4 regions of the Acidovorax sp. GW823-FHT02H02 genome follow, and region 1 is predicted to be linked to each of the others. Evidence: predicted binding sites of a transcription regulator. Region 1 holds the regulator's gene; each other region holds the start of a gene.
What was found. Region 1 encodes sigma-54, which starts transcription at its own class of promoters, with help from an activator protein. Its sites were predicted from a motif close to TGGCANGNAANCTGCTTT; they were not measured.

Region 1 (7,422 bases):
TCCGCCAGTTCGCCGTGGCCTACCTGCGCAACGAGCAGGACAAGGACCTGCAGGCTTTCGCCCTGCACTTCGACGAGTATTACCTCGAATCGAGCCTGTACACCAGCGGCCGCGTCGAGGCCACGGTGAACAAGCTCGTCGCCAACGGCAAGACCTACGAGCAGGACGGCGCGCTGTGGCTCAAGAGCACCGACTACGGCGACGACAAGGACCGCGTCATGCGCAAGCAGGACGGCACCTTCACCTACTTCGTGCCCGACGTGGCCTACCACATCGCCAAGTGGGAGCGCGGCTTTACCAAGGTCGTCAACATCCAGGGCACGGACCACCACGGCACCATCGCCCGCGTGCGCGCCGGCCTGCAGGCGGCCGATGTCGGCATTCCCCAGGGCTACCCCGACTATGTGCTGCACACCATGGTGCGCGTGGTCAAGGGCGGCGAGGAGGTCAAGATCAGCAAGCGCGCGGGCAGCTACGTCACGCTGCGCGACCTGATCGAGTGGACCAGCAAGGACGCCGTGCGTTTCTTCCTGCTCAGCCGCAAGCCAGACACCGAGTACACCTTCGATGTGGACCTGGCCGTGGCGCAGAACAACGACAACCCGGTGTACTACGTGCAGTACGCGCATGCGCGCATCTGCTCGGTGCTGCGCGCCTGGCAGGAGGCGGGCGGTGGTGATGTGGCTGCGCTCAAGGATGTGGACTTGTCGGCGCTGGAAGGCCCGCAGGCCCAGGCGCTGATGCTGCAGCTGGCCAAGTACCCCGAGATGCTCACGGCCGCTGCCGAGGGCGAGGCGCCGCACGACGTGACCTTCTACCTGCGCGACCTGGCCGCCAGCTACCACAGCTATTACGATGCCGAGCGCATCCTGGTGGACGACGAGGCCGTGAAGAAGGCGCGCCTGGCCCTCGTCGCCGCCACCGCGCAGGTGTTGCACAATGGCCTGGCCGTGCTGGGCGTATCGGCTCCAGCCAGAATGTAAGCAGTTACTACCATGAAGAAAAAACAGACGGGTGGCACCATCATCGGGTTCATCGTCGGGGTCGTCGTGGGCCTGGGTGCCGCGCTGGCCGTGGCCGTGTATGTGACCAAGGTGCCTGTGCCTTTCCTGAACAAGGGCGGCCTGCGCGGCGTGGACCAGGATGCCGCCGAGGCACAGAAGAACAAGAACTGGGACCCGAACTCGCCGCTCTACGGCAAAAACCCCGCGCGCCCGCCTGCTCCGGCCGCAGCCGCAGCCGCGTCGGCCAGTGCCAACGGCACGGCCCCGGCCGCTGAGGCCACCGCTGCGCGCACACCGGCCAGCAAGCCTGCAACGGCCGAGGCCAAGTCCGCCACGAAAGCTGACGCCAAGCCTGCCGCCTCGGCGGACCCGCTGGGCGACCTGGCCAAGGCCAAGTCGGCGGCGGTCGATCCGTTTGACTATTTCGTGCAGGCCGGGGCGTTCCCTACCCAGTCGGGGGCCGATGCGCAGCGCGCCAAACTGGCCATGCTGGGCTGGGAAGCCCGCGTGAGCGAGCGCGAACAGAATGGCCGCACCATGTACCGCGTGCGCGTGGGGCCGTTTGCCAAGCGCGACGACGCCGAGCAGCTGAAGGAAAAGCTGGAAGGCGCCGGCGTCGAGTCCGCGATGGTGCGTGTCCAGCGCTAGGATGTCCATCGCCATCGTCTGAACTTTTTCGTGGGGGCGTTCTCACACCCCCAGACCAGAACAAGGAGTGTCCACGTCATGAAACGCCGCGAGTTTTCCCTGTCCACCGCTTCGGTGGTTGCCGCTTCCGCCCTGACCCTGCCGCTGGCCACGCCAGCCATGGCGCAGGCGCGCCAGTTCAAGGAGGGCAAGGACTACACCAGGCTCGCCAAGCCCCTGACGCCGGATGCCCCCGCCGGCAAGGTCGATGTGATCGAGTTCTTCTGGTACAGCTGCCCGCACTGCAACTCCTTTGAGCCGGCGCTCGATGCCTGGGTCAAGGCAGCCCCCAAGGATCTGAGCATCCGCCGCATTCCCGTGGCTTTCAATGCCAGCTTCGTACCCCAGCAAAAGCTGTATTTCACGCTCGAAGGCATGGGCAAGCTCGACACCTTGCACGCCAAGGTGTTCCGCGCCATTCACGTCGAAAAACTCAAGCTGGCCAAGGACGAGGACATCTTCGCCTGGGTGGCCCAGCAGGGTGTGGATGCCGCCAAGTTCAAGGAGGTCTACACCTCCTTCACGGTGTCCAGCCAGGTGCGCCGCGCCTCGGCGCTGCAGGAGGGTTATGGCGTGGAAGGCGTTCCTTCGATGGGCGTGGCCGGCCGGTTCTATACCGATGGCACCATGGCCGGCAGCATGCAGACCGTGCTGCAGGTGGTGGAGTATCTGGCGGGCGTGGCGCGCAAGGGCTGATGCCGCATTCGCCACCGTGCGAGAGGCCCGCGTTTGCGGGCTTTTTCATGGGCGCTGGCGCTGTGCGTGGCTACAATGAAGGCAAGATTTGTGCCTCATGAAAAAAAGATACCTCCCGATCCTGCTGCTCTCGGCCCTGGCTTGTGCCCCTGGCGTGGGCCATGCCGAAAAGGCTGATCGCAACAAGCCCATGAACATCGAGTCCGATGCGCTGCGCCACGATGAGCTCAAGCAGACCAGCGTGTTCACGGGCCGGGTGGTCATGACCAAGGGCACCATCGTGCTGCGCGGTGCACAACTGGATGTACGCCAGGATGCCGATGGCTACCAGTACGGCGTGGTGACGGCAGAGCCCGGCAAGCGCGCGTTCTTCCGGCAAAAACGCGACAGCTTGGCCGGCGCCCCGGACGAGTTCATCGAAGGGGAGGGCGAGGTCATCGAATACGACGGCCGTGCTGACAATGTGCGCTTCATCACCCGTGCCGAAATGCGCCGCTACCGGGAATCGGTGGTGACCGATGAGGTCTCGGGCGCCGTCATCGTCTACAACAACCTCACCGATGTGTTCACTGTCGATGGGCAAAAGAAATCGCCCGCCAGCACAGCGGGGGATGCACCCGCCCCCGGCGGGCGCGTGCGCGCCGTGCTGTCGCCCAAGGAGCAACCTCCTGCCGCTACCCCAGCCCCTGCTGCCAGCGGGCCGGTGCTGCGCCCCAGCAACACCCTCGGCGGCGCAAGCAAGTGAGTGCAGCGACCGTGAACACAAGCCCTGACACCCAGGCGGGCAGCCGCCTGGAAGTTGCGCACCTCGAAAAGTCCTATGGCAGCCGCAAGGTCGTCAAGGATGTGTCGCTGGTCGTGCAAAAGGGCGAGGTGGTGGGCTTGCTCGGTCCCAATGGCGCGGGCAAGACCACTTCGTTCTACATGATCGTGGGCCTGGTGCGCTGCGATGGCGGTGACATCCGCATCGATGGCCACTCGGTTGCGGACATGCCCATCCACCGGCGCTCGCGTCTGGGGCTGTCCTATCTGCCGCAAGAGGCGTCGATCTTTCGCAAGCTGAACGTCGAGGAAAACGTGCGCGCCGTGCTGGAGCTGCAGCGGGGCGACGACGGCAAACCGCTCGCCCGGAAGGAGATCGAAGCACGCCTCACAGCCTTGCTGCAGGAGTTGCGCGTGGACCATCTGCGCGATTCGCCGGCCCTGGCCCTGTCGGGCGGCGAGCGCCGCCGGGTCGAGATCGCCCGCGCGCTGGCCACCCAGCCGCGCTTCATCCTGCTCGACGAGCCCTTCGCCGGCATCGACCCGATTGCCGTCATCGAGATCCAGCGCATCATCGGTTTCCTGAAGGCGCGCGGCATCGGTGTGCTGATCACCGACCACAACGTGCGCGAAACGCTGGGCATCTGCGACCACGCCTTCATCATCAGCGACGGCCATGTCCTGGCCCAGGGCACGCCGTCCGAAATCGTTGACAACGCCGAGGTGCGTCGCGTCTATCTCGGCGAACACTTCCGGATGTGAGCATGGCCCCCACGCTTCCTCATTTCGTGTGGTCGCTGCCCCCCCAGGGGCACCGGCCCGCCTTCGGGCGGCCGGGCGACGGGCTGATTGGTGCCCTTGCGTTGGCAGTGGCATGAAGCCCGGCCTTTCGCTGCGCGTTTCGCAGCACCTGTCGCTCACGCCGCAGTTGCAGCAATCGATCCGGTTGTTGCAGCTGTCGACGCTGGAGCTGTCGCAGGAAGTCGAGCAGATGCTCGACGAGAACCCCTTTCTGGAGCGCACGGCCGATGAAGCGCCGCGCGAGGAGTTTGGCCTGGAAGCCGCCGACACGCCCGCACAGGCCGACGACTACAGCGCGGACGACGCTCTTTTTTCAGGGGCTGCCAGCGCAGGCAACACAAGCGCTGAAAACCCAAATGATGCTGAAACGGCCAGCGCCGGTGCGGACGAGCCCGACTGGAGCGGCGACGGCACGGTGGAAATGGCGCCCAATGACGCCGAGTGGGGCGGCGATGCGCCCGCCCGCAACCGCAACGACGCCGAAGGCGACGAGGCCGACGCCACCGAACTGGCCCGCTCGCAGGAATCACTGACGGCCTTCCTGCACCGCCAGGCGCTGGCGCTGCGCCTGTCCGAGCTCGACCGCGCCGCGCTGCGCTTTCTCATCGAATCGCTCAACGATGACGGCTACCTCGAAGAGCCGCTCGAAGAGCTCGCCATCGGCCTGGCCGGGCCCGACGACCTGGAGCAGATCGAAGAACTGGTGCACCGCTTCACGGTGGCCCAGCACCTGCTGCAAAGCCTGGAGCCTGTGGGCGTGGGCGCGCGCGGCCTGGCCGAGTGCCTGACCTTGCAGCTCAAGGCCCTGGCCGCCGACGAAGACAGCGAGATCGACCCCGATACCGTGCAGACCGCGCTGCGCATCTGCCAGCAGCCGCTGGAGATGCTGGCCCGCCGCGACATCCGGCGCCTGACGCAGCTGTGCGGCGATGGCGAAGAGCGCACGCGTGCCGCCATGGCGCTGATCGCCCGCCTGGAGCCGCGCCCCGGCCGCCGCTTTGCCGATGTGGAGCGCAACATCATCGTGCCCGACGTCATCGTGCGCAAATCCGGGCGCGCCAATGGCGGGGGCCAGCAGAACTTCATCGTGCAGCTCAACCCCGACGTCATGCCGCGCCTGCGCGTGCACGACATCTACGCCGGCGCCCTGCGCGGCCACAAGGGTGGCGAGGGCCACCAGGGCATGCAGCAGCGCCTGCAGGAGGCGCGCTGGTTCATCAAGAACATCCAGCAGCGCTTCGACACCATACTGCGCGTCTCGCGTGCCATCGTGGAACGGCAAAAGAACTTCTTCACCCATGGCGAGCTGGCCATGCGCCCGCTGGTGCTGCGCGACATCGCCGACGAGCTGGGGCTGCACGAGTCCACCATCAGCCGCGTGACCACCGCCAAGTACATGGCGACGCCGATCGGCACCTACGAGCTCAAATACTTCTTTGGCTCCGGCCTGGGCACCGAAACCGGCGGCAACGCATCGAGCACGGCGGTGCGCGCGCTGATCAAGCAGTTCGTGGCGGCCGAAAGCCCCGCCAAGCCGCTGTCCGACAGCCAGATCGCCGAAATGCTCAAGGAGCAGGGCATCGAGTGCGCGCGCCGCACCGTGGCCAAGTACCGCGAGGCGCTCAAGATCGCGCCGGCCAATCTGCGCAAGGCGCTGTAGCCTTTGTGGGCGCGCGCGCCTGCCGCAGCGTGCCCTGTTGGCTGTTTTTTCACCCATCACCCCGCTTTCCACGCCATGGCCCGCATCGTCTTCGACCTTCCCGCGCATTTCGGCTTTGCCACCGAGCTGCAGATCTACATCAGCCACGTCAACCAGGGCGGTCACCTGGACAACGCGCAGTTGCTCACCCTGGTGTCCGAAGCGCGGGTGCGCTTTTTTCAGTCCTTGGGCTACCCCGAGGCGGATGTGGGTGGCCTGTCCATCGTGGTGGGCGATATCGTGGCGCAGTACAAGTCCGAAGGTTTCCATGGCGAAACCATGCGGGTGGAGATGGCGCCGGCGGACTTCAACCGCTACGGCTTCGACCTGGTGTTCTGCATGACCGAGACCACCTCGGGCCGCGAAGTGGCGCGCGGCAAGATCGGCATTGTCTTCATCGGCAAGGCCAGCCGCAAGGTCGCCCCCATCCCGGACTCCATCCGCCAGCTGCTGCTGGCCCGCGCGGGTGAGCCCGGTTCCCCCGCCGTGCCCGAGCGCGTATCCTCCCCATCGACATGAACCACCTCCAACTTTTTCTCCCTTGCGCCGCTGGCGTCGAGGGCTACCTGGCCGACGAGGTGCACGCCATCACCGGCCTCACCGGGCAAGACCTGCTGGTGGGCCGGGGAGGTGTGCTGCTGCGCGCCTCGTGGCGCCATGCGCTGCTGCTCAACCTGCACAGCCGCCTGGCCCAGCGTGTGCTGGTACAGCTGGCGCACCGGCCCTACCGTTCCGAGAACGACCTCTATGGCATGGCCAGCGACGTGGCCTGGGAGATCTGGTTCACCACGCGCCAGACCTTCAAGGTCGAGGTGACGGCGCAGCACAGCCCGCTGCAAAGCCTCAATTTTGCGGGCCTCAAGGTCAAGGATGCCGTGGCCGACCGCTTCCGCCACAAGAGCGGCGTGCGGCCCGACGTGAATACGCAGTGGCCCGACGTGCGCATCCACCTGCACCTGACCACCGACGAGGCCACGATCTACATCGACACCTCGGGCGAGCCGCTGTTCAAGCGCGGCTGGCGCGAGGACAAGGGCGACGCCCCGCTGAAGGAAACCCTGGCCGCCGCCATGATCGCCGCCAGCGGCTGGGACCCGCTGGGCGACAACCCCCAGCCCCTGTACGACCCCTGCTGCGGCAGCGGCACCATCGTGGTCGAGGCCGCGCAGATCGCCTGCCGCATCCCGGCCGGCATGCTGCGCCGCTTTGCGTTCGAGAAACTGCTGCCGTTCCAGGCCCATGTCTGGACTGCTATCAAAAACGAGGCTGAAGGCGCCATACAGAAAAGCGCCGTGCCCATTTTTGGCAGTGATGTCGCCTTCCGCATGGTCGATTTTGCCCAGCGCAATGCCGAGCGCGCCGGCGTGGCCGATGCCGTGCAGCTGCGCGGTGGCGATGCCCTGCAGCGCATGCCGCCCTGCGAGCAGCCCGGCGTGATGCTGCTGAACCCGCCCTACGGCGAGCGCATCGCTGCCGCCGGCACGGCGGGCCGCAACGCCAGTGAGCGCGCGGCCGACCGCGCCCAGGGCCTGGCCGTGGGCCGCGAAGAGGCGCACACCGACGATGGTGGCGAGTTCTTCAGCCAGCTCGCCGCGCACTGGAAGAAGAACTACGCCGGCTGGCAGGCCTGGATGCTCACACCCGACCTCAAACTGCCCGGCAAGATGCGCCTGAAGGAATCGCGCCGCGTGCCGATGTGGAACGGCCCCATCGAATGCCGGCTGTTCCGCTTCGACATGGTCAAGGGCTCGGTGCGCGCGCCGCGTGCCGCCG
Region 2 (7,422 bases), on a different contig from region 1:
GCGCAACACGCTGAGGATGATCAACAACCGTTTTAATGAGCTAGCGCATTGGGACAATGCGACAGGAGATCGCTACTCTGTCGAACTGGAGATCATCTCCGTAGAGATGAGCATGGCTTCCAGCATTAGCAATGCTTCATTTCCGTTGATTGAAGTGCTGAAAACCAGCATTCTCGACAAGAAGACGGGAAAACGCATCGATGGGATCGTTGGGAACAACTTTTCTTCCTACGTCCGCGATTACGACTTCAGCATCCTGCTTCCCGGCTACAACGCTGATCGGGCGCAATTCGGTGTTCCTGAAGGTTTTGGTGAATTGCATGGAAAGCTGTTCAAACAGTTTGTCAGTTCGGTCACTTACAAAGCGCACTTAGGCAAGCCACCTGTCATCTGCATCAGTGTATCGACCAGCAAACGTTACCAGCGGAATGGAAATCAGCACCCGGTACTGGGCGTTGAGTATCAACAGAGCGAACTTTCAGCGACCGACCGGTACTTTGAAAAAATGGGTATGCAAGTTCGCTTCTTCATGCCTCCAAACAGCGTCGCGCCGTTAGCGTTCTACTTTTACGGCGATCTTCTGGACGACTACACGAATCTTGAGCTGATCGGCACCATCAGCACCATGGAAACCTTTCAGAAGATTTATCGGCCCGAGATCTACAACGCCAACTCTGCCGCCGGTAACTTCTATCAGCCGAGCCTCACCAACCAGGACTACTCGTCGACGCAAATCGTCTACGACCGTGAAGAGCGCAGTCAACTTGCGGTCCAGCAAGGCAAGTTTGCTGAGGAGCACTTCATCAAGCCGTACGGTTCTGTCCTGCATCGATGGACTGCCAGCTCTGCGAGCTGACCGCTCTTTCGGTTGATTCTTCATGCTTTGTTTCCCAAGAAAAACCATGGATTGGCTGTTCTCGCTAAACCGGTTGACTCACCTATGTCTGTCCATTTTTTTGTCAGAAGGAATTTTTGATGTTTGAAACTTCGATCGCCGGTAGTTTGCCGAAACCGGCCTGGCTCGCAGAAACCCACAAACTTTGGCCTCAGTGGAGGGCCGAAGGCAATGCGTTGCTCCAAGCCAAAGCCGATGCGACCCTGCTTTGGATCAAAGCCCAGGAGGACGCGGGTCTGGATATCGTGTGCGACGGTGAGCAATCGCGCCAGCATTTCGTGCACGGCTTCCTCGAACAAGTCGAAGGCATCGACTTCGACAACAAAGTGAAGATGGGCATACGCGATAACCGGTACGACGCTATGGTGCCGCAGGTGGTGGCTGCCCTGCGATTGAAGGGCCGTGTGCATGCCTTCGAAGCTCAACTCGCGCGTGCTCATACCAAAAAGAAGCTGAAATTCACGCTACCTGGTCCGATGACCATCGTAGACACGGTCGCCGACCGTTTCTATGGTGACAAAGTGAAGTTGGCTTTTGCATTTGCCGAGTTGCTCAACCAAGAAGCTCTCGCGCTGCAAGCCGACGGAGTAGACATCATCCAATTCGATGAACCTGCCTTCAACGTTTACATGAAGGATGCAGCCGACTGGGGCGTGAAGGCGCTTGAAAGAGCGGCGCAGGGGCTGACGTGTACAACGGCGGTACACATCTGCTACGGCTACGGCATCAAGGCCAACACTGACTGGAAGAGCACACTGGGCGAGAAATGGCGCCAGTATGAGACGGTGTTTCCTGCGCTCGCCCGCAGCAGCATTGATCAGGTGAGCTTGGAATGTATCCACTCTCATGTACCTCCCGACCTCATGGCACTGCTACCAGGTAAGGACGTACTGGTCGGTGTGATCGATGTGGCGAGCGATGAAGTAGAAACACCCGAAGAAGTGGCTGACACTATCGGCCGAGCCCTGCAGTTCGTGCCCAAGGAGAGACTTTTCCCGTGTACGAACTGTGGCTTGGCTCCGATGGATCGGGACGTGGCCTGGCGAAAGCTGCAGGCGCTTGCTGCAGGCACCCGGCTCGCCAGGGAACGGATTACTGCGAGCTAATTCTCTGTCAGCTAAGCTGCCTTTCTGCTCCGCAAAGGGCAGTCTTTGACAGAGCCGAAAAGTCGTTCTCATGTGCGTGAAAGGCTGCGCCTTGACGATTCACTCCCCAGTACTGCGGAAGAGCTTCACGGTCACCCGAGACATCTTGTGGGAGTCGAAGACTGCGACAAGGGCGGAGATCAATAGCATGGAGGTTCACTTCGTCCAGACGCTGCGGGCCAACGATCCTGAAGTCGGCTACAACCGCTGGCCTACGTTCACGCCGCGAACTGGGACTGTGGATTGAGTGCATAGAGCTGCGTCAGAAACCGATCAGTCACGAACGGCAGATCGTGACCGTTTTCAGCCCTCAGCTCCCCGCGCCCTGATGGTGCGCCGCACAACACCGGTGCACTGCCGCCCCCGGTCTCTTTCAGCAACAAAACCTGTAGCACCCGTAAATACTTCGTAGTACGCTCATCATTCAATAGCAAAAATCACTTCTACTAGCTGGCACAGGGCTTGCAATGCATCATGCAAGACCTTCACAGGTCTGCAATGGCGGCTCTGCCCAACGGCGGGCGGATGCGGCCAGAAACCGGACAAAGGCGTCCCCACCCGCGCACAGCTGCATGACGCAGCCAGGCGCGGCGTGAGGACGCCTTTTTTGTTTGTCACGTCACAAGGGAAGCACCATGACCGATCTGCTCAAAACCCGCCTCAACCGCCGCACCGTGCTGCAGGCCGCCACCGTGGGCGCCGTGGGGGTGAGCCCCGCGCTGCGCGCCCTGGTCCACGCCCAAGGCTCGGATGCACCCGAGAAGAAAGAGGTCAAGATCGGCTTCATTCCGCTGACCGACTGCGCCAGCGTGGTGATGGCCTCGGTGCTGGGCTTCGACAAGAAGTACGGCGTGACCATCATCCCCACCAAGGAGGCGAGCTGGGCCGGTGTGCGCGACAAGCTGGTGAACGGCGAGCTGGACTTTGCCCATGTGCTCTATGGCCTGGTATACGGCGTGCACCTGGGCACGGCGGGCCCCAAGAAGGACATGGCGGTGCTCATGTCCCTCAACCACAACGGCCAGGCGATCACGCTGTCCAGGGCCTTGGCCGACAAGGGCGCGGTGGACGGCCCCTCGCTCTCAGCGCTGATGGCCCGGGAGAAGCGCGAGTACACCTTTGCCGGCACCTTCCCCACGGGCACACACGCCATGTGGATGCACTACTGGCTGGCGGCGGCAGGCATCAACCCGGTGTCGGGTGCCAAGCTCATCACCGTGCCGCCGCCGCAGATGGTGGCCAACATGCGCGTGGGCAACATGGACGGCTTTTGCGTGGGCGAGCCCTGGAACCACCGCGCCATCATGGACGGCATCGGCATCACGGCCAACACCACGCAGGACATCTGGCGCGACCACCCCGAGAAGGTGCTGGGCACCACGGCAGAGTTTGTGAAGAAGTACCCCAACACCACGCGCGCCGTGATGATGGCGGTGCTGGAAGCCAGCCGGTGGATCGATGCAAGCCTGTCGAACAAGATGAAGATGGCCGAAACCATTGCCGGCAAGGCTTACGTGAACACCAGCGTGGACGCGATCAACCAGCGCATCCTGGGCCGCTACAGCAACGGCGTGGGTGGCGGCCAGGGCAAGACCTGGGACGACCCGAACCACATGAAGTTCTTCAACGACGGCGCGGTGAACTTCCCCTACCTGTCGGACGGCATGTGGTTCCTCACGCAGCACAAGCGCTGGGGCCTGCTCAAGAGCCACCCCGATTACCTGGCCGTGGCCAAGCAGGTGAACCAGGTGGACCTGTACAGATCGGTCGCCAGCGCCATGAAGGTCAATGTGCCCAAGGACGTGTTGCGCACGAGCAAGCTGATCGACGGCGTGGTGTGGGACGGCAAAGACCCCGCCAGGTATGCCGACGGCTTCAAGATCAAGGCCTGAGCAGGCCTGAACAACCGGAGATCACCATGGTCAGTGCCGTTTTTCATGCCCCGCGGGAGTCCGCGCCAGAAGCTACCAAAACAATAGCAAATAGCGTTTTATCTACGGGCGCCAAAACCCCCAAAACCTCTCAGCCCACCAACCCGCCAACGCCCAAGCCCGCGCGCGACTGGGCCGCCCTCTCGCGCAGCTTCTGGCTGACGGTGCTGCCGCCCGTGCTGGGCCTGGGGCTGCTGGTGGGGCTGTGGGCGCTGGTGTCGGCCAGCACGGGCCGCAGCATCCCCACGCCGCACGAAACCTGGCTGCAGGCGCTGGAAGTGTTCAGCAACCCGTTCTACCGCAACGGCCCCAACGACCAGGGCGTGGGCTGGAACGTGCTGGCCTCGCTGCAGCGCGTAGCGGTGGGCTTCGGGCTGGCGGCGCTGGTGGGCATTCCGGCGGGCTTTGTCATCGGGCGTTTTGCCTTCCTGTCGCGCATGTTCAACCCGCTGATCAGCCTGCTGCGGCCGGTGTCGCCGCTGGCCTGGCTGCCGATCGGTCTGCTGGTGTTCAAGGGGGCCAACCCGGCCGCCATCTGGACCATCTTCATCTGCTCGATCTGGCCCATGGTCATCAACACCGCCGTGGGCGTGCAGCGCGTGCCGCAGGACTACATGAACGTGGCCCGCGTGCTCAACCTGAGCGAGTGGAAGATCGCCACCAAGATCCTGTTCCCCGCCGTGCTGCCCTACATGCTGACGGGCGTGCGCCTGGCCGTGGGCACTGCGTGGCTGGTGATCGTGGCCGCCGAGATGCTGACGGGCGGCGTGGGCATCGGTTTCTGGGTGTGGGACGAGTGGAACAACCTCAACGTCAAGAACATCATCATTGCCATCTTCGTGATCGGCATCGTCGGGCTGCTGCTGGAGATGGCGCTCATCAAGCTGGCCACGGCCTTCACGTTCGAAGAGGTGAAATCATGAACGCATCGCTGACCACCAAGTTCATCGAGATCCAGGGCGTAGCGCAGACCTTCAAGACCGCCAAGGGCCTGTTTCCGGCGCTGCGCGATATCCACCTGACGATTGCCAAGGGCGAGTTCGTGGCGCTCATCGGGCATTCGGGCTGCGGCAAATCCACGCTGCTCAACCTGATCGCCGGCCTGACCACGCCCACCCACGGCGCGCTGCTGTGCGCCAACAAGGAAATCAGCGGCCCCGGGCCCGAGCGCGCCGTGGTGTTCCAGAACCACTCGCTGCTGCCCTGGCTGACCTGCTTTGACAACGTGCACCTGGCGGTGGAGCGCGTGTTTGGCAAAACCGAAAGCAAGGCCCAGCTGCTGGCCCGCACCGATGCGGCGCTGGCACTGGTGGGCCTCACGCACGCGGCGCAAAAGCGCCCCGGCGAGATCTCGGGCGGCATGAAGCAGCGCGTGGGCATTGCACGGGCGCTGTGCATGGAACCCCAGGTGCTGCTGATGGACGAGCCCTTTGGCGCGCTCGACGCCCTCACCCGCGCCAAGCTGCAGGACGAGCTGCTGGAGATCGTGGCGCGCACGCACAGCACCGTGGTGATGGTGACGCACGACGTGGACGAGGCGGTGCTGCTGTCCGACAAGATCGTGATGATGACCAACGGCCCGGCCGCCACCATTGGCGAGGTGCTGCATGTGGACCTGCCGCGCCCGCGCAAGCGCGTGGAACTGGCAGAAGACCCGCGCTATGTGCACTGCCGCAAGGCCGTGATCGACTTTCTGTACACCCGCCAGGGGCATGTGGAGAAAGCGGCCTGACCCCACCCTGCGCACGCCAAATGCCCCGGCCTCACAGCCGGGGCATTTGGCGTTCAGCGGCCGCCGCCGGTGATGTAGTGCTCGAGCTGCTCGATGATGAATTTCTGCTCGGAAATGATGTCCTTGACCAGATCGCCAATGGAGATCAGCCCCACCAGCTTGTCGCCATCGACCACAGGCAGGTGGCGCAGGCGGTTTTCGGTCATGAGCGCCATGCACTCCTGGCTGGTCTGGGTGGGGCCCACATACATCACCGCCGTCGTCATGACATCACGCACCAGCGTGGCGGTGGACTTGCGCCCCAGCAGGGCGATCTTGCGGGCGTAATCGCGCTCGGTGACGATGCCGACGATGGTGTCGCCCTCCATCACCAGCAGCGCCCCGATGCGCTTGTCGGCCATGCGCTGGAGCGCATCGAACACCGAGTCTTGCGGTGCGATGGCGTAAACGGTGTGGTCGCTCTTGGATTTGAGAATTTCAGCAACGGCTGTCATGAAGGGCCTCCCTGCAAAAATGATGGCGGACGTGAAAGAGTTTCAACGCATCCTGCCTTGTGCGCAACACCGGCAGCGTCAAGTGCCCTGCCTGGCGGCATCTGGCAACGCCGCGGACCGGCTTGGCGTTGCCCATTATTTTGAAGCCATATTGGGCAAAATTGCTTGCCCATAAAGCGCCAATAGTGCTCAAAAGCAGAGCAGATGGGTGGCGCCCTAGCGCCGCCCGCCCAGCAGGCCACTGCCCATCTTGAGCAGGTCGCCCAGCCCTACCTGGCCGTCACCGTCCTGGTCGAGCAGGCTGCCCAGCAGGCCGCCACCCAGGCCGCCCTGCTGCTGCACGCGCGCCGGCTCCTGGCCCAGCGCCTGACCCAGGCCGCCAGCGTCCATGCCACCCGCGCTCATGCGCTGCGCCAGGAACGACATCACGATGGGCGCCAGCATCTGCAGCAACTGCCCGGCGTTCGCCCCCAGCCCCGTGGCCTGGCCCAGGCCGGCCTCGGCACGCTGCTGGTTGCCACCGAAGATGTGGCCCAGGATGGCCGCGCCATCGGGCTGGCCGCCGCCACTGCCTGCACCACCGCCCAGCAGCGAACCGAGCAGGCCGCCCAGGTCGGGGCCGCCGCTGTGGTCGCGCTGCAAGGCACCAAAAAGGTCCATCGCGCCCTGGGGCTGGGCCGCATTGCGCCCCAGCGCGCCCAGCAGCAGCGGCAGGGCCGCGCCCACGGCGCTCTCGGCCTGCGCCGGGCTGGTGCCGAGTTGCTGGGCCATCTGCTGCAACGGCGCACCCTGAAGCTGGGCCATCAGTTCGTCAACAAGGGAGGCAGGGGAGTTCATGACAGGCATCCTTTCAACAATGCATGGGCCACCGGGCCCGGCAGACATGGTAGGCCCAATGGGTGACATCCAGGTGCACGGTGACCCCTTGCCGGACCAACAACCGGGTCAGGAACAAGGGATTTACCCCTTATTACAATCAGGGTTAACCCTTGATCTGTTGCAGCCCACCCGGCCGTTGCAGACCATTGCACGCTGTGCGCGCCCACCTGCGCGCTGTGCACGCCCATCGCCACGTACCGCGTGGCATCCACGGGCCCTCCTCCCCCATTCGACTTTTCCGCAGCCGTTGCGCTGCCCCGCGTGCTGCACGCCAGCACCGCGCCGCCGCGATCGCTGCGCCTTTCAAGGATATGCACCATGCAGGCCATCGCCCGTCTGAGCCAGT
Region 3 (7,422 bases), on a different contig from region 1:
CAGGGTCAGGGTTGATCGAACTCTAAATCTCGGTGCTACTGTTCTCCGGGGGCAGCGCAGGGCCTGGCACGTAATCCATGCACATCGGCCAACAGAGATCACGCGAATTCATTGTGCGCCGAGCGAATCGTTTGATCCAACGGCGGTCGCGATCCAAGAAGCCGTTCTGCAAGCTGAGGTCATCTTGCGAGAGACATGCATCGTGTGTGGGGCGCGCTCGATGATCACCAATGCTGCCGGGCCATGGGCATCACTTTGTCCTGAACACCAAAGTGCCGCGTTTCCGGATCGGCTAGATGGCAAAGGCGCTTCAGTATGGATTGCTGCACAACTTCGCGAGGAATGATCGTGCCGCTGATCATGTGGTTGACGATCAGCCAGCGTAAATCTTGTGCTGGCAGCGTCGCGAGAGCTTTTCGTAGAGTGCCCAAGCAAGCAGCCGGGATCGGCGCCTGATGCTCTCAATGTCCAACTAAGCGGATGACGGCTTTCGACACAGCGGTCAGGAAGGTAACGTCGTCGCCATCGAAGTCAGCCTGGCCGAGGTACTTCCAGATGGCGATGGACGAGCACACCAGCAGGATGGCGACGCCGGCCCACTGGCAAGGCGAGATGAAGCGGTACCACATGACTTGGTCCAGCAAGTTCGCGAAGGCCGCCGCGGAGGGGCCCTTGAGGCTGGCTTTGCGCTCTGCGGTCCAGGCCATCATGCAGGCCGGCAGTCCTGCGTAAAAGACAGCGAAGCCAACCACGCCCGTCCAGAGAGCTCCAACGGGGCCGAACTTTGCGGCGATGTGTGCAGTGTCGTACACCGCCGAGGAAAGGCTGTCGTGGCGCCGTCGGCAGTAGCGACGCCTGCTCACGAGGCCTCCGGTTCGAGGCCGGCCGGCCGCTTTTGGGCTCATCGGCTACGAAGAGCGAGTCGCGTTCCCAATCGGTGCGCGCCAGCCTCGTCCGCAGAGAGCGGTCATCGAGGGCCTCTAGGACTGCGTCAGGTTCTCGTGTGTACATCGTTCTTTTCTATTGGTCATGCGAACACCCCCCCCGGTTTTCTAGGGGATGCCCCCCACATGACTAAGTCGCAAGAGAAGCCGAACATCGGAAATTGCCGGGCGTAGCCGGGCGAAATGACCAGCGAAGGCTAGATCTGCGGCAGCGGACTTGCAGCAGCGCAGTATGCACAACTTCTCGTTACAAGTGCGTCGGTGAGCCGTCATTCGGACCGGGTTCGACGAAGGTCGCGATGCCTCAGCCATTTTTGGCGCCTCATGGACAGCGTTGTGACAACCAAAGCATGCACCTCTCTTGCGAAGCCGAACACTTGCGAACACGCAGATCGACGGAACTGCTGGTCCGCAGCCGACGTTGATGCGCCGCTGAACTCAGGCTTTGAGTTGTTCGATGCCGCTTCGCCGTAACGGCCACCCGTCACCAAATAAGCTATCGCTGACATCTGCAAGGCGCGCGTTGGGCAATGGCAAAAGACTGGAGTTGAAACTCGCCAGCGATGTCTCAGAGCCGGCGAGGGTTTTGGGCCGACCGGTGGCCCAGTAGGTTCTTGTCGAAGGCAATGTACGGTGTCGTAACATCCATAAACGACTGTGCCAATCTGTCGGACCAAATCATCAGAAGTAAAAAGGAAAAGCATGAGACAAGCGCCGGGTTTGAGGTCAGCGGTCGATTTAGCTCGGTTTGGGCCTGCCGAAATTGAAATTGTTAACAATCTTGCGACTATCTGGTTTATCGCTGAGGCGCAAGTACATCAAGCTGGCAAAGCAGCATTCCCTTATGTGTTTCTTAAACCATGTGACGGCTTTAGAGAGAAGTTCAATCTTTTAAGCGATGTTCTCTGTTTGTTTCATCCGTACCCGTCGATCGATTCGCGCGTGCTCGAGGCGATTGAGCGGCTCTTAAAAAAACATCCGCAGCGGCTCGACCACCTGTGCATCGTGCTCGTCACTAATGCCGAGGGTACCTTACTGGAGCGTCCTCGCGAAGGTGACTCCGATCCCCGCGCCGTCGCGCCATTCACTTATCGCGAATTGCGCGGTGGCGTGGCCGGCAAAGAACGACTAATGATCGAACGGTTCGAACAAAGGCTCTTTTCAAAAGACCTTTTTGCGATGTCTTCCGCTCTTAAAAGCGAACGGTTCTTTTTCGGCCGCACGACAGAAATTCAACGTCTGGTTGGTCATTACCAGAGCAACGAGAATAGTACGGTATTCGGGTTGCGTCGAATCGGCAAAACGTCCGTGCTTTGGGCCGTGGTGCGCCACTTGAAAGCGACAGGCGTTGCCGTTGCACTCATCGACGGCAATGACGCGCGATACCACCGCGCGACGTGGAATAAGGCACTGTACAGAGTTAAAGAAGCGATCTTCGCTGTGAATACGCTGAAGGGCGGACACCTTGAGGCCGACTACACCGAAGCAGACGCCACAACCTGCTTCGCCGAAGATCTTCGCATGGCGAAGTACAAGACGACCAAGCCTGTACTGGCAATCTTTGATGAAATACAGAACCTGTGCTTTGACGTGTCCACTAGCGAGGCTTGGTGTTCTGGCAAAGAATCCATTCCGTTTTGGCAGGCGATTAGATCTGTGTACCAACAAAACCAGAATCTTTTCAGCTTCATCCTTGGCGGCACCAACGCTCACATCATCGAGGCCCCACATTCCGCCGATGGTGCGGACAATCCCTTATTCGGTTACGTTGCACCGCACTACCTCGGCTTCTTCAGCTGGCAGGAGGTCAAGGGCATGCTCGAGCACATTGGGGCTTATATGGGCGTGACGTTCGATGAGACCAATTTTCATTACCTCACCGACGATTTCGGTGGTCATCCATTTCTCATTCGTCAGGCTTGCAGCAGACTTTGGGACTTGCAAGCCGCTCCAAACGTACCGCGCCGCGTGCACACCACCCGTGCGTTTTATCAGGCTCACAAAACAGAATTATTCGAGCACACCCGCAATTACATCGCCATGATCCTGGAGGTTTTGACCGAACGCTATCAGCGCGAGTTCGAAATGCTCCGCGTCCTCGCGGCAGGCGATCAAGAGCGTTTCCGGATCTACGCCGAAAGCTCGCCTCGTGATGTATCACACTTGCTCGGCTACGGTTTGATCGAAAAACTGAACGACACCTACACTTTCAGAATCGCCGCCGTTGAAGCAGCGGTGAGAAAAAATGCTAGGGACTTGCTTTGCCCGGACACCGTCGAAGAGCGCTGGGCTTTGCTCAGCCGTGAAAGAAATCAGTTCGAGTTTCGTTTCCGTGACTATCTACGCTCCGCTTTCAAGGTGGCATTCGGCAAGGAAAAGGCCAAGGACGAGGTTATTTCCGCGATGCGGAAGTCAAGCCAGGCAGATGCCGCGAGGAAGCTTGATTACGATCAGATTTTCACTAAGGAATTCTATTTTCTTAATCTTAAAGATCTTACCGTTACGCACTGGGATCGTTTTAAGTTTATGTTCAATGAGGATAAGCAGAGGTTTCAGCAGGCAATGGATTTGAGCAACAGGTTCCGCGCAGACGCGCATGCCAAATCTCTTACAACAGATCAATTCCGCGATGTAATGCCGCAGTTAGTCTGGCTCTCCACTTGCTTTGAAGAAAATTCATGACCATTGAAGCGCGAAGATGCAATTCTTTGCACAAGTGAGACGCCGGCAAGATCGATTTAACCGTTTCTGAGTTGAAATACCCCTGCGTAGAAACACTTCGATCGGGCAACATCAAGTAGGCAAGTCTCTCTGATGGTGCCGCCCGCACAGCTTTGATGCGGCTTCAAAACCGGTCCATTAAAAGGTGCGTTGAAGAAGTTGCCCACCGCGTGCTTCGCAGTTGTGGACAACACGCTTCCGGGCTGGTGGACGGCCCAGCGCGTTGTCCACAACCAAGCGCCGTGGACAACCCGTCAAGATGAGCGCACGCGAACGTGCCGTACCTCGCCCATTCCGTGCAAAAAGTGCTTGACTACATTTGATGCGCTTGTTGTGGGGGAACTCCAGCCCTGCGTTCTGCAGTGCCGAGCGCACCCGCTCGCGCGCTTCCTTCACTTCCAGATCGGCCAGGCCGACCAGGGTGAAGCTGGGAAGCCCGTTGGCCAGATGCACCTCGACGGTGACGGAGGGCGCTTCCAGCCCCAGGAGCGCGCGACTTTGCACCAATGCAAGACTCATGAACGGTTTTCTCCCCAGATGGGTGCGGTGGGTGGAGGGTTGTTGTCTGCTGGCGGCGTTGCGCACCAAGGGGGTGCAACGGTGCGGCGCCACTGCCAATGTAAGGGCGAATGCACGCCGTGGGTGCGGACCTTGTCGCCATGGAGATCCGCAACATGGCACGGACCGTGCTTTGCACAACTGTCCCCACTCTTCATTACACCGGAGGAACCATGATCCGCGCATCCATCAAGCTTCTGACCGTTGCCTGTGCTGCAGCCCTGCCGTTGCTGGCCAGTGCCCAGCTCACCGGCAATGTCAGCATGACCAGCAACTACAAGTTCCGGGGGCAGGACCAGGACACCGGCAAGGTCAGCGCCTTCAAGCCCGCGTTGCAGGGCGGTTTCGACTATGCCTTTGGTGACACCGGCTGGTATGTCGGCAACTGGAACTCCAGCGTGAACTGGCTGCCCGGCAATTCCCTGGAATCCGACCTGTACGGTGGCTACAAATTCAAGGCCGGCGAGGTGGACCTGGATGTGGGTGCCCTGAGCTATCTGTATCCCGGCAACACCAGCGGCAACACCACCGAACTTTATGGCGCTGCCACCTATGGCCCGCTCACGGCCAAGTACTCGCACACCGTGTCCAAGGACTATTTCGGCTGGGCGGGCGCCAAGTCCGGCTCGGGCCTGCGGGGGCGCAACACCGGCTACCTGAACGTCGCGGTGGCCCAGGAAGTGATGCCCAAGGTGACGCTGAAGGCAGCGGTGGGCTTTACCCGCTTTTCCGGCGACATCCGGGACAGCGGCGTGCCCAGCTACATGGATTATCAATTCGGTGGCGCCTACGACTTCGGCGACGGTCTGACCCTGGGCGCCGCCATCGTGGGCGCCAACAAGAAAGACTATTTCGGTTCCGTCAACAAAGCCCGCGTGATCGCCACGCTCACCAAAACCCTGTAATTCACAGTGGGCGCGCAGGCGCCCCATCGGAGGAACCCCAAATGAAAATGGTGACAGCCATCATCAAACCCTTCAAGCTCGACGAAGTGCGCGAAGCCCTTTCCGACATCGGGGTGCAAGGCATCACGGTGACCGAGGTCAAGGGCTTCGGGCGCCAGAAGGGCCATACCGAGCTGTACCGCGGCGCGGAGTACGTGGTCGACTTTCTGCCCAAGGTCAAGATCGAGGCCGCCGTGGCCGACGAGCTGGTGGACCGCGTGATCGAAGCCATCGAAGGCGCGGCGCGCACCGGCAAGATTGGTGACGGCAAGATTTTCGTCAGCCATCTGGAGCAGGTGGTGCGCATCCGCACCGGCGAAACCGGCAAGGAAGCCCTTTAAGCGCGCCCCAGGGCCCGCTGCATTCCACAGAGAGAACATGCCATGAAAAAACTGCTTGCCTCCTTCATCCTGGGACTGGGCCTGCTGTCCGCAGGATCGATGTCCCTGGCCCAGGCGCCCGCCCCGGCTGAAACCACCGCTGCCGCTCCGGCGGCAGAAGCCGCGGCGCCCGCCGCCCCCGTGGCTGCGCCGGCCGATGCCGCCGCAGCACCCGCAGCCGCCACTGCCGAGGCCGCCCCTGCAGCACCCGCGCCCAAGCTCGATTCGGGCGACACCGCGTGGATGCTCACCTCCACCCTGCTCGTGATCCTGATGGTCATCCCGGGCCTGGCCCTGTTCTACGGCGGCCTGGCACGCTCCAAGAACATGCTGTCGGTACTGGTGCAGGTGTTCGTGATCTTTGCGCTGATCACCGTGCTGTGGGCCGTCTATGGCTACAGCCTGACCTTTGCCGGCGAGGGCCAGTTCTTCGGTGGCTTCGACAAGCTCTTCCTCAAGGGCATCGCGCCAGACACGCTGTCGGGTCTGCTGCCGACGATTCCCGAATACGTGTTCGTGGCCTTCCAGTCCACCTTTGCCGCCATCACCGTGGCGCTGATCGTGGGTTCGTTCGCCGAGCGCATCAAGTTTGCTGCCGTGCTGATCTTCGCCGTGCTGTGGTTCACCTTCAGCTACATCCCCATGGCCCACATGGTGTGGGGCGGCGGCCTGCTGGGCAAGGACGGCGCGCTTGACTTTGCTGGCGGCACCGTGGTGCACATCAATGCCGGTATCGCCGGCCTGGTGGGTGCCTACATGGTGGGCAAGCGCATCGGTTTCGGCCGCGAAGCGCTCACGCCCCACAGCCTGACGCTGACCATGGTGGGCGCCTCGCTGCTGTGGGTGGGCTGGTTCGGTTTCAACGCCGGCTCGGCCGGCGCCGCCAACGGCGCAGCCGGCCTGGCCTTCATCAACACCATCCTGGCCACGGGCGCTGCCACGCTGTCCTGGCTGGCCGGTGAAGCCCTGCACAAGGGCAAGGCCTCCATGCTGGGTGCTGCCTCGGGTGCGGTGGCGGGTCTGGTGGCCGTCACGCCGGCCGCCGGTTTCGTGGGTCCCATGGGTTCCATCGTGATGGGCCTGATTGCTGGCGTCATCTGCCTGTGGGGCGTGGGTGGCCTCAAGAAGATGCTGGGCGCCGACGATGCGTTCGACGTGTTCGGCGTGCACGGCGTGGGCGGCATCCTCGGTGCCATCCTGACCGGTGTGTTTGCCTCGCAGAACCTGGGCGGCACAGGTGGCCTCGCTCCCGATACCTTTGCCATGGGTGCCCAGGTGTGGATCCAGACCAAGAGCGTGCTGCTCACCATCGTGTGGTCGGGCGTGGTCTCGTTCATCGCTTACAAGATCGCCGATCTGCTCGTGGGTCTGCGGGTATCCGAGGAAGCCGAACGCGAAGGGCTGGACATCACTTCGCACGGCGAAACAGCCTACAACCGCTGATCGCTCCCGCGCTGCGGTGTCTGGTGGCACCGCAGCGCTTGCTGATGGAGGGAGAAACCTCCAGGTCTTGGCCCGCCCTTTCGGCGGGCCTTTTTTCTGGGGGCAAGGCCCTGGTGTGCGCTGTGACCTGCGTGGGGCGCGGGTGGAATGCACGGTCCCTGTTCAAAAAATTCACATGCCCAGGCCGGCATACCCAGGAACAGTGCCGCTACCATGCAGGCCATGGAATTCGCCCTTCGCCAGCTGGTTGACCGTGTCCGCGCCGCCGCCGCCGCGCAAACCCCCCTGCGCATCCGGGGTGGGGGCACCAAGGACTTTCATGGCCTTGCGCTGCGCGGCGAGGTGCTCGATACCCGTGCATTCACCGGCATCGTGGGCTATGAGCCCAGCGAGCTGGTCGTCACGGCGCGCGCGGGCACGCCCTTGTCCGAG
Region 4 (7,422 bases), on a different contig from region 1:
CAGGATTTCAGGGTCTGCAGCATCTCGTAATGGGTGCGAAACACGGGCCCGCCATCGCCGGGCGGCGTGATCGCGCCCAGGCCATAGGCAAAAAAGCTCAGCGGGCGCTGGGCCGTGATGCCCGAATCGAGCTGGCGCACCGCACCCGCTGCCGCATTGCGCGGGTTGACGAAGGTCTTGCCGCCCTGCTCGCGCTGGCGCTCGTTGAGCGCGTCGAAGTCGGCGCGGCGCATGTAGACCTCGCCGCGCACTTCGAGCAGCGGGGGCACACCGCCGGGCAGAGTCAAAGGGATTTGGCGAATGGTGCGGATGTTGTGCGTGACATCTTCACCCACCTCGCCATCGCCGCGCGTGGCGGCCTGCACCAGGCGGCCGTGTTCGTAGCGCAGGCTCATGGCCAGGCCGTCGAACTTGGGCTCGGCCACGTATTCGATGGCGGGGTCGGCATCCGACAGGCCCAGTTCGCGGCGCACACGGGCGTCAAAAGCCTGCGCACCCGTGGCCTCGGTGTCGGTCTCGGTATGGATGCTGAGCATGGGCACCGCGTGGCGCACGGGCACCAGGCCGTCCATCACCGCGCCAATCACGCGCTGCGTGGGCGAATCGGGGGTGACAAGGTCGGGGTGCGCGGCTTCGAGCGCCTGCAGCTCGCGGTACACGCGGTCGTATTCGGCGTCGGGCACGGTGGGCGCGTCCAGCACGTAGTACTGGTGTGCCCAGTGGTTGAGCTGGTCGCGCAACGCCTTGATTCTGATGGCTGGCTGCGCTGGATCCACGGGCGCTGGGGTCGAAAACAGGTCCAAATTCTCGGTCATGACCGCACCAGCGCTCAACTGAAGAGACGCCGTGCCAGCACTGACCCGGCCGACAGATCGCGGCCATCCAACTGGTCGTACAGCAGCTCCAGGTCGGCGGCAATCGGGTCCATGGCCATGGCGGGCAGCGGCTGGCCGTTCTGGTCGCAGAGCACGCCGTCCATGGCCTGGCACAGGGCGGCGGCCACCTCGCGCAGGCGGGCAAAGGGCTGTTCGCTGCGGTGCACCTGGGCCACGTCCAGGCTCAGCATGAGGTCGCGGATGGCGGATTGCTCGGGGTCGTCGGCCAACGCGGCCTGCGTGTCGTAGCCCAGCGTGAGCACGGGTGGCAAGCCCTGGATGCCGGCCGGCAGCACCAGGCGGCCGGGCATGGCGCCGGCCACAAAGCCCAGGCGGGCGGCGTTCTGCTGCACATAACCGGGGCTCCAGGCGGCCTGGCGGGCGCGCAGCACGAACATGAGCTGGGCGTCGTGGTCGCTGGCGAACTGGTCCAGCTCGCGGGCGCGGGCCACTTCCTGCAGCATGTCCGGGAAGTCGGGGGCGGCGTTGATGGCATCAGCGAAGGCCTGGGCCTTGACCACGAATTCTGAAAACTCGATCTCGTTGAGCGCGCCCGTGCGGTTGGCCAGTTGCACGCCGGCCTGGAAGCTCTGGTAGCGCTGGCCGGGCGCGGGGGTTTCCCACTGCTGCGTGGCCTCATTGAGGCCTTCGATGGCAAAGGGCTTGCTGCCCGCGCGGCGCGTGGGCGGCAGCGCGGCCAGCGCCGCATCGCCCGACACGGATTGCTCGGGCTGCAGCGTGGCGATGATGTCGATCAGCGGGTCCAGCCCCGGGCGGCGCTCGTGCAGCAGGGGCGGCACCGGCAGCTCCATGGCATCGCTGGCATCCACCGTGTGGCTGGCAGGATCGGGGCCGCGGTCCAGGCCATGGAACGCGCCGCCATCCACCGGCGCGGCCGCATCGGCATCGAATGCGGGCTCCTGGCGCAGCACCGGCTCGGCCGTGCGCTCGGGCTCTTGCGGCAAGGCGCGCTTGGGCGCATTGCGCCGCGAGGTCCAGGCGTTGTAGGCCACGATCAGGGCCAGCACCAGACCGCCAATGATGGCCAGACTCAGTTGCAATGTGCTCATAGAAAATATTTTCGGCTATCCGTTGCGCTGCGCACACCCAGCTGCGCATGAAACTGGCGCAGCCCATGCCAGGGACGCCGAACAAGGCCCGCCCCGCAGTGAGGGCGTCGTCACCCTGGAGGGGCAAGGCGCGAAGCGACACAGGGGGTGCTTCATACATTCGCCATGGAGAGGGCGCTTTCCATGTCCACGGCCACGATGCGCGAGACGCCCTGCTCCTGCATGGTCACGCCGATCAGTTGCTCGGCCATTTCCATGGCGATCTTGTTGTGGCTGATGAACAGGAACTGGGTCTCGCGGCTCATGCTGGAGACCAGCTTGGCATAGCGTTCGGTGTTGGCGTCGTCCAGCGGCGCATCCACCTCGTCCAGCAGGCAGAACGGCGCGGGGTTGAGCTGGAAGATGGCAAACACCAGCGCAATCGCCGTCAGGGCCTTCTCGCCGCCCGACAGCAGGTGGATGGTCTGGTTCTTCTTGCCGGGTGGCTGCGCCATCACCTGCACGCCCGAATCGAGGATTTCGTCGCCGGTGATGATGAGCTTGGCCTGGCCGCCGCCGAACAGCTCGGGGAACATGCGGCCAAAGTGCGCATTCACGGTGTCGAAGGTGCCCGAGAGCAGCTGGCGCGTTTCGCCGTCGATCTTGCGGATTGCGTCTTCGAGCGTGTTCATGGCCTCGGTGAGGTCGGCCGTCTGCGCATCCAGGAACACCTTGCGTTCGCTGGCGAGTTTCAGCTCGTCGAGTGCCGCGAGGTTCACCGCGCCCAGGGCGGCGATCTCGCGGTGCAGGCGGTCGATTTCTCCTTGCAGGCCGCCCACGCGCACATTGCCGTCGGTGATCGACTGGGCCACGGCCTCCAGGTCGGCCTGGGCGTCCTGCAGCAGGGTGGTGTACTGCTCCAGGCCCAGGCGCGCTGCCTGTTCCTTGAGCTGGAATTCGGTGATGCGGGCGCGCAGCGGGTCGAGCGCGCGCTCCAGCTGCATGCGGCGCTCGTCGCTGGCGCGCAGCTTGGCCGTGAGGTCGTCGTATTCGCTGCGCTGGGCTGAGAGGGCTTTTTCGCGCTCCATCTTCATGTCGAGCGCCTGCTGCAGGCCGCCCTGAGCGGCGGCGTCGGACAGGCGGGCCAGCTCATCGCGCGCGCGCTGCTGCTCGTCGGCCAGGGCTGTGGCCTGCTGGGTCGCGGTTTCGATGGAACGGGACAGTTCGCCCCGGCGTGCCTCCACCGTGCGCTGCGAGAACGTGGCTTCTTGCGCCTGGCGCTCCAGCGTGCGCTGCTGCTCGCGGCAGGCGGTGAGCTTGCGCTCGGCCTCGATCACGCGGTCGCCCAGTTGCGCCTCGCGTTCCTGGCTGTCGGCCAGCTGCATGTCGAGTTCTTCAAAGCGCGCTTCGGCGGACACGCGGCGCTCCTGCAGGTCGGCCAGCTGAGCCTCGACCTCGGCCAGGTCACCGTCGATCTGCTGGCTGCGTGCGCGGGTCTGCTCGGCCAGTTGGGTCAGGCGCAGGGTTTCGACCTGCAGTTCGTGGGCGCGGCTCTGGGTTTCGGTGGCTTCGCGGCGGGCCGCCACCAGTCGCTGCGAGGCGTCGGCATACGCCGCCTCGGCGCGGACCAGGGCGGTGCGCGACTCCTCGGCGATCAATGCCTGGGCGCGCAGCTCCTTTTCAAGGTGCTCGATCTCCTGCGCGCGGGCCAGCATGCCGGATTGCTCGGAGTCCTGCGCGTAAAAGCTCACGCTGTGGGCGCTGACCGCATGGCCGGTGGGCACGAACACCATTTCGCCGGGTTGCAGCGTGGTGCGGCGGCTTAGGGCTTCGTCCAGCGTGGGGGCCGTGTAACAGCCCTGCAGCCAGTCGGTGAGCACGGCGCGCAGGCCCGCGTCGTTCAGGCGCAGCAGATCGGACAGGCGGGCGTGGGGTGAGGATGTCTCGGGGTGTCCCGCAGCGGGGGCGCTGTAGAAGGCCAGGCGCGCGGGCGGCGCGTCGTTGCCGCCGGAGCCCAGAAAACCGCGCACCATGTCCAGGCGCCCGACTTCCAGCGCGCCCAGGCGCTCGCGCAGCGCGGCTTCCAGCGCGTTTTCCCAGCCGGGTTCGATGTGGATGCGGCTCCACAGGCCTTGCAGGCCATCGAGCCCGTGCTTGGCGAGCCAGGGGCGCAGCTTGCCGTCGGTTTTGATCTTTTCCTGCAGCGCCTTGAGCGCCTCCATGCGCGCGGACAGGTCGGCCTGGCGGGCACTTTCGGTGTTCACGGCCTGCTGGCGCGCACGGCGGTCGTCGTCGAGCTGGGGCACGGACTCCTGCAGCTCGTGCAGGCGGGCCTCGGTGGTTTCGGCGATCTCCTGCGCTTCTTCGAGCTGTTCGCGCAGGTGGATCAGGCGGGCTTCGTCGGGCGCTGCCAGCGCATTGCGATCGGTGCGCAGGCGCTCGAAGCGGGCGTCGAGCTGGCGGCTTTGCTCGTCAAAGCTGCGCTGCTCGGCGGCCAGCACGCCAATCTGCTGCTGTACCTGCACCACGCTGCTGCGCTGCTCGGCCGTGCGGCTCTGGGCCTGGCGCAGGGCTTCTTCCAGGTCGGGCAGCTGCATGGCCTGCTCTTCGACCTGGGCGGCCAGCAGCTCGGCGCGTTCTTCGGCATCCACGCCGGCACCGGCGAGGTTTTCAAGCTCGATGTCGGCCTCTTCCTTGCGGGTTTGCCACTGGGCGACCTGCTCGGCCAGGGTGACGAGGCGCTGCTCCACGCGCTGGCGGCCTTCGACCACGTAGCGGATCTCGGCTTCGAGCTTGCCCACCTCGGCCGTGGCCTCGTACAACTTGCCCTGGGCCTGGTTGACCTGGTCGCCAGCGGCGTAATGCGCCTGGCGGATGGTTTCGAGGTCGGACTCCACGGCACGCAGGTCGGCCATGCGCGATTCGAGGTCGTTCACGGCCTGCAGGCCATCGAGGCGCACCTTGGTCTGGTCGGCTTCGGCGTCGGCACGCTTGAGGAACCACAGCTGGTGCTGCTTGAGCGTGGCATCGGCCTGCAGCGCGTTGTATCTGGCGGCCACCTCGGCCTGCTTTTCGAGCTTTTCGAGGTTGGCGTTGAGCTCGCGCAGGATGTCTTCGACCCGCGTGAGGTTTTCGCGCGTGTCGTGCAGGCGGTTCTCGGTCTCGCGGCGGCGCTCCTTGTATTTGGAGACGCCAGCGGCCTCTTCCAGGAACAGGCGCAGTTCCTCGGGGCGGCTTTCGATGATGCGGCTGATGGTGCCCTGGCCGATGATGGCGTAGGCGCGCGGCCCCAGGCCCGTGCCCAGGAACACGTCCTGCACGTCGCGGCGGCGCACGGGCTGGTTGTTGAGGTAATAGCTGCTGGTGCCGTCGCGCGTGAGCACGCGGCGCACGGCCACCTCGCCGTACTGGCCCCATTGGCCGCCCGCACGGTGGTCGGAGTTGTCGAACACCAGCTCGACGCTGGCGCGGCTGGCCTGCTTGCGCGTGGTGGTGCCGGAAAAGATCACGTCCTGCATGGACTCGCCACGCAACTCGCTGGCCTTGCTTTCACCCAGCACCCAGCGCACCGCATCCATGATGTTGGACTTGCCGCAGCCGTTCGGCCCCACCACGCCCACCAGCTGACCGGGCAGCATGAAATTGGTGGGTTCAGCGAACGACTTGAAGCCGGAGAGTTTGATGGAATTGAGACGCACGAATCACCTGTAACACCGTACCGCTGACAAAGCGCCAGGGCCGGTCGGCAGCCGCCGCCGGGCGCGCTGGCGTGCCGGGCGGTTCGAGGGGTGAATGTTAACTGAGGTGGTTGGCGTTGCCGCACTGTGGGGACAGGGTCATTGCCTGCGCAGACTGGGAATGCAGAGCAGCCCCGCGCGCCTGCCCATGGGCCCATGGGCTATCCAGCCCCTGTTTGTCGATTTTTTTTACACTTCATCCGATGACTTGTCAGATTGGGATACCAAGTGTTTGATTTTGTTGTCTATTTTCAATCTGGCACACATCATGCTTTCTGGAGGTGCGTCACTGCAAGCAAATCCAAAGGATGTCCTCCATGAAACTCCAGAAATTTCTTCACACCGTTGCCCTTTGCGGGGGATTGATGGGAATGGGCAGCAGCCATGCTGCGGCCATGATCTTCGACAGCGTGGCCGATACGGGTTCGATTCTGTATTCAGCGACCCAAGATGGCGCCACGCTTTCCGCAACGGTGAAATTCACGCTCAACTCTTTGACAGCAGCGCAAGCAATCTTTGACGTGGAGGTCTTGAACAACTCCTTCGGTCCGGGGACCAACCGGCTGATGTCGTTTGGCATCGACATCGTCAGCCCCACATTGAATTTCGCGTCGGCCAACGGAGGTTGGGATGCCACACGCAACACCAACTTCCCGTCTTTTCAAACCGTAGACCTTTGCATTTGGGACGGCAGCAGCTGTTCCGGCGGTGGTAACCAGGGCGTTGGTGAGGGGCAGAAGGATATCTTTGCGCTGACACTGGGAACCGCCGGAAACTTCCTCACGAATGGGGTTTCATTCACCAGCCCTTATGCCGCCAAGTTTCAAGACGCTGGAACCCAGGGCAGCTCCATTGAACTCGCCGGCTGCATCGTGGGTACGGCCCATTGCGATCCCACCCAAGTTCCCGAGCCGGCCTCGATCGCACTGATGGGTTTGGGCCTGCTGGGCGCCGCACTGGCCCGCCGCCGCAAGGCTTGAACGCACGGCGATGCCCGGGAATAGGCCGGATATCTTGCCTGCTCCCGTAAAAAAGCGCTCACCGAGCGCTTTTTTCATGGGCGCTTCCTGCCCGCGGGCCAATGACCGGTTCTCCATACCCTGTCAGGGCGGACTCACGAGCAAACCGGTCCTGTTTTTAAAGCGCCAATTCGGTCCTGGCGCTTAGAGCCTGATCACGATCTCGCAGGGGATCGCGTTGGAGCGCAATCGGGATGAGTGGATGCTTCGGGTGCGCCGCATGGGCTCGTGCCCATGCAAGCAGCCGGGGCGGCCTTGTCGCCCGATTTCGCTCCAACCCATCGGGCAGTGGTCTTTGCGGGCGGTCTGCGGCGTTGCGGCGCTTGTGGATAGCCGGGCTATCCACTGCACACCGCGCCTTGCATCCCATCCCGCAAAGACCGCTGCGCGACCCCTGGGAGATCGTGAACAGGCTCTTATAGAGAAAGCGCTGACAGCCATCAATTCTGATGAAAGCAGGATGAGAGCGGAGCAACGGATGCTGCTTCGCCTACGTCTGCGGCAGGTCCGGGCCATTGGTGTGCAGCACCAGCGCCTCGAACTCGGCCGCGGGCAGTGGTGGACTCAGCAAAAAGCCCTGCCAGGCGTGGCAATGGTTGCGGGCCAGGAACTCGCGCTGCGCTTCGGTCTCCACGCCCTCGGCGATCACGCGCAGGCCCAGGCTGGTGGCCAGCGCCACCACGGTGCGGGCGATGGCCGCGTCGTTGGGGTCGGTGAGCACGTCGCGCACAAAGCTCTGGTC

Region 2: AC1RDS_RS01135 (CmpA/NrtA family ABC transporter substrate-binding protein) is a predicted target of sigma-54. The motif match lies at 2,492-2,509, and genes of this name have one in related genera.
Region 3: AC1RDS_RS08825 (TorF family putative porin) is a predicted target of sigma-54. The motif match lies at 4,341-4,358, and genes of this name have one in related genera.
Region 4: AC1RDS_RS16370 (cistern family PEP-CTERM protein) is a predicted target of sigma-54. The motif match lies at 5,919-5,936, and genes of this name have one in related genera.

What each region holds. Positions count from the first base shown of each region.
Region 1 covers NZ_JBXAJH010000014.1:10,716-18,137, forward strand. The annotation lists gene argS (arginine--tRNA ligase) at 1-983, shown strand, start outside; gene AC1RDS_RS15035 (SPOR domain-containing protein) at 996-1,652, shown strand; gene AC1RDS_RS15040 (thiol:disulfide interchange protein DsbA/DsbL) at 1,731-2,387, shown strand; gene lptA (lipopolysaccharide transport periplasmic protein LptA) at 2,485-3,132, shown strand; gene lptB (LPS export ABC transporter ATP-binding protein) at 3,144-3,911, shown strand; gene AC1RDS_RS15055 (RNA polymerase factor sigma-54) at 4,024-5,610, shown strand; gene AC1RDS_RS15060 (acyl-CoA thioesterase) at 5,686-6,168, shown strand; gene AC1RDS_RS15065 (THUMP domain-containing class I SAM-dependent RNA methyltransferase) at 6,165-7,422, shown strand, end outside.
Region 2 covers NZ_JBXAJH010000001.1:234,851-242,272, forward strand. The annotation lists gene AC1RDS_RS01125 (DUF1852 domain-containing protein) at 1-856, shown strand, start outside; gene AC1RDS_RS01130 (methionine synthase) at 976-2,001, shown strand; gene AC1RDS_RS01135 (CmpA/NrtA family ABC transporter substrate-binding protein) at 2,676-3,932, shown strand; gene ntrB (nitrate ABC transporter permease) at 3,959-4,894, shown strand; gene AC1RDS_RS01145 (ABC transporter ATP-binding protein) at 4,891-5,703, shown strand; gene AC1RDS_RS01150 (CBS domain-containing protein) at 5,757-6,197, opposite strand; gene AC1RDS_RS01155 (hypothetical protein) at 6,196-6,372, shown strand; gene AC1RDS_RS01160 (DUF937 domain-containing protein) at 6,414-7,034, opposite strand; gene AC1RDS_RS01165 (bile acid:sodium symporter family protein) at 7,395-7,422, shown strand, end outside.
Region 3 covers NZ_JBXAJH010000006.1:139,915-147,336, reverse strand. The annotation lists gene AC1RDS_RS08845 (hypothetical protein) at 225-431, opposite strand; gene AC1RDS_RS08840 (hypothetical protein) at 462-710, opposite strand; gene AC1RDS_RS08835 (ATP-binding protein) at 1,647-3,626, shown strand; partial or broken gene AC1RDS_RS08830 (magnesium chelatase domain-containing protein) at 3,972-4,184, opposite strand; gene AC1RDS_RS08825 (TorF family putative porin) at 4,397-5,128, shown strand; gene glnK (P-II family nitrogen regulator) at 5,170-5,508, shown strand; gene amt (ammonium transporter) at 5,551-6,990, shown strand; gene glcE (glycolate oxidase subunit GlcE) at 7,204-7,422, shown strand, end outside.
Region 4 covers NZ_JBXAJH010000016.1:24,288-31,709, reverse strand. The annotation lists gene ligA (NAD-dependent DNA ligase LigA) at 1-815, opposite strand, end outside; gene AC1RDS_RS16380 (cell division protein FtsZ) at 830-1,945, opposite strand; gene smc (chromosome segregation protein SMC) at 2,098-5,622, opposite strand; gene AC1RDS_RS16370 (cistern family PEP-CTERM protein) at 5,979-6,641, shown strand; gene AC1RDS_RS16365 (bifunctional diguanylate cyclase/phosphodiesterase) at 7,171-7,422, opposite strand, start outside.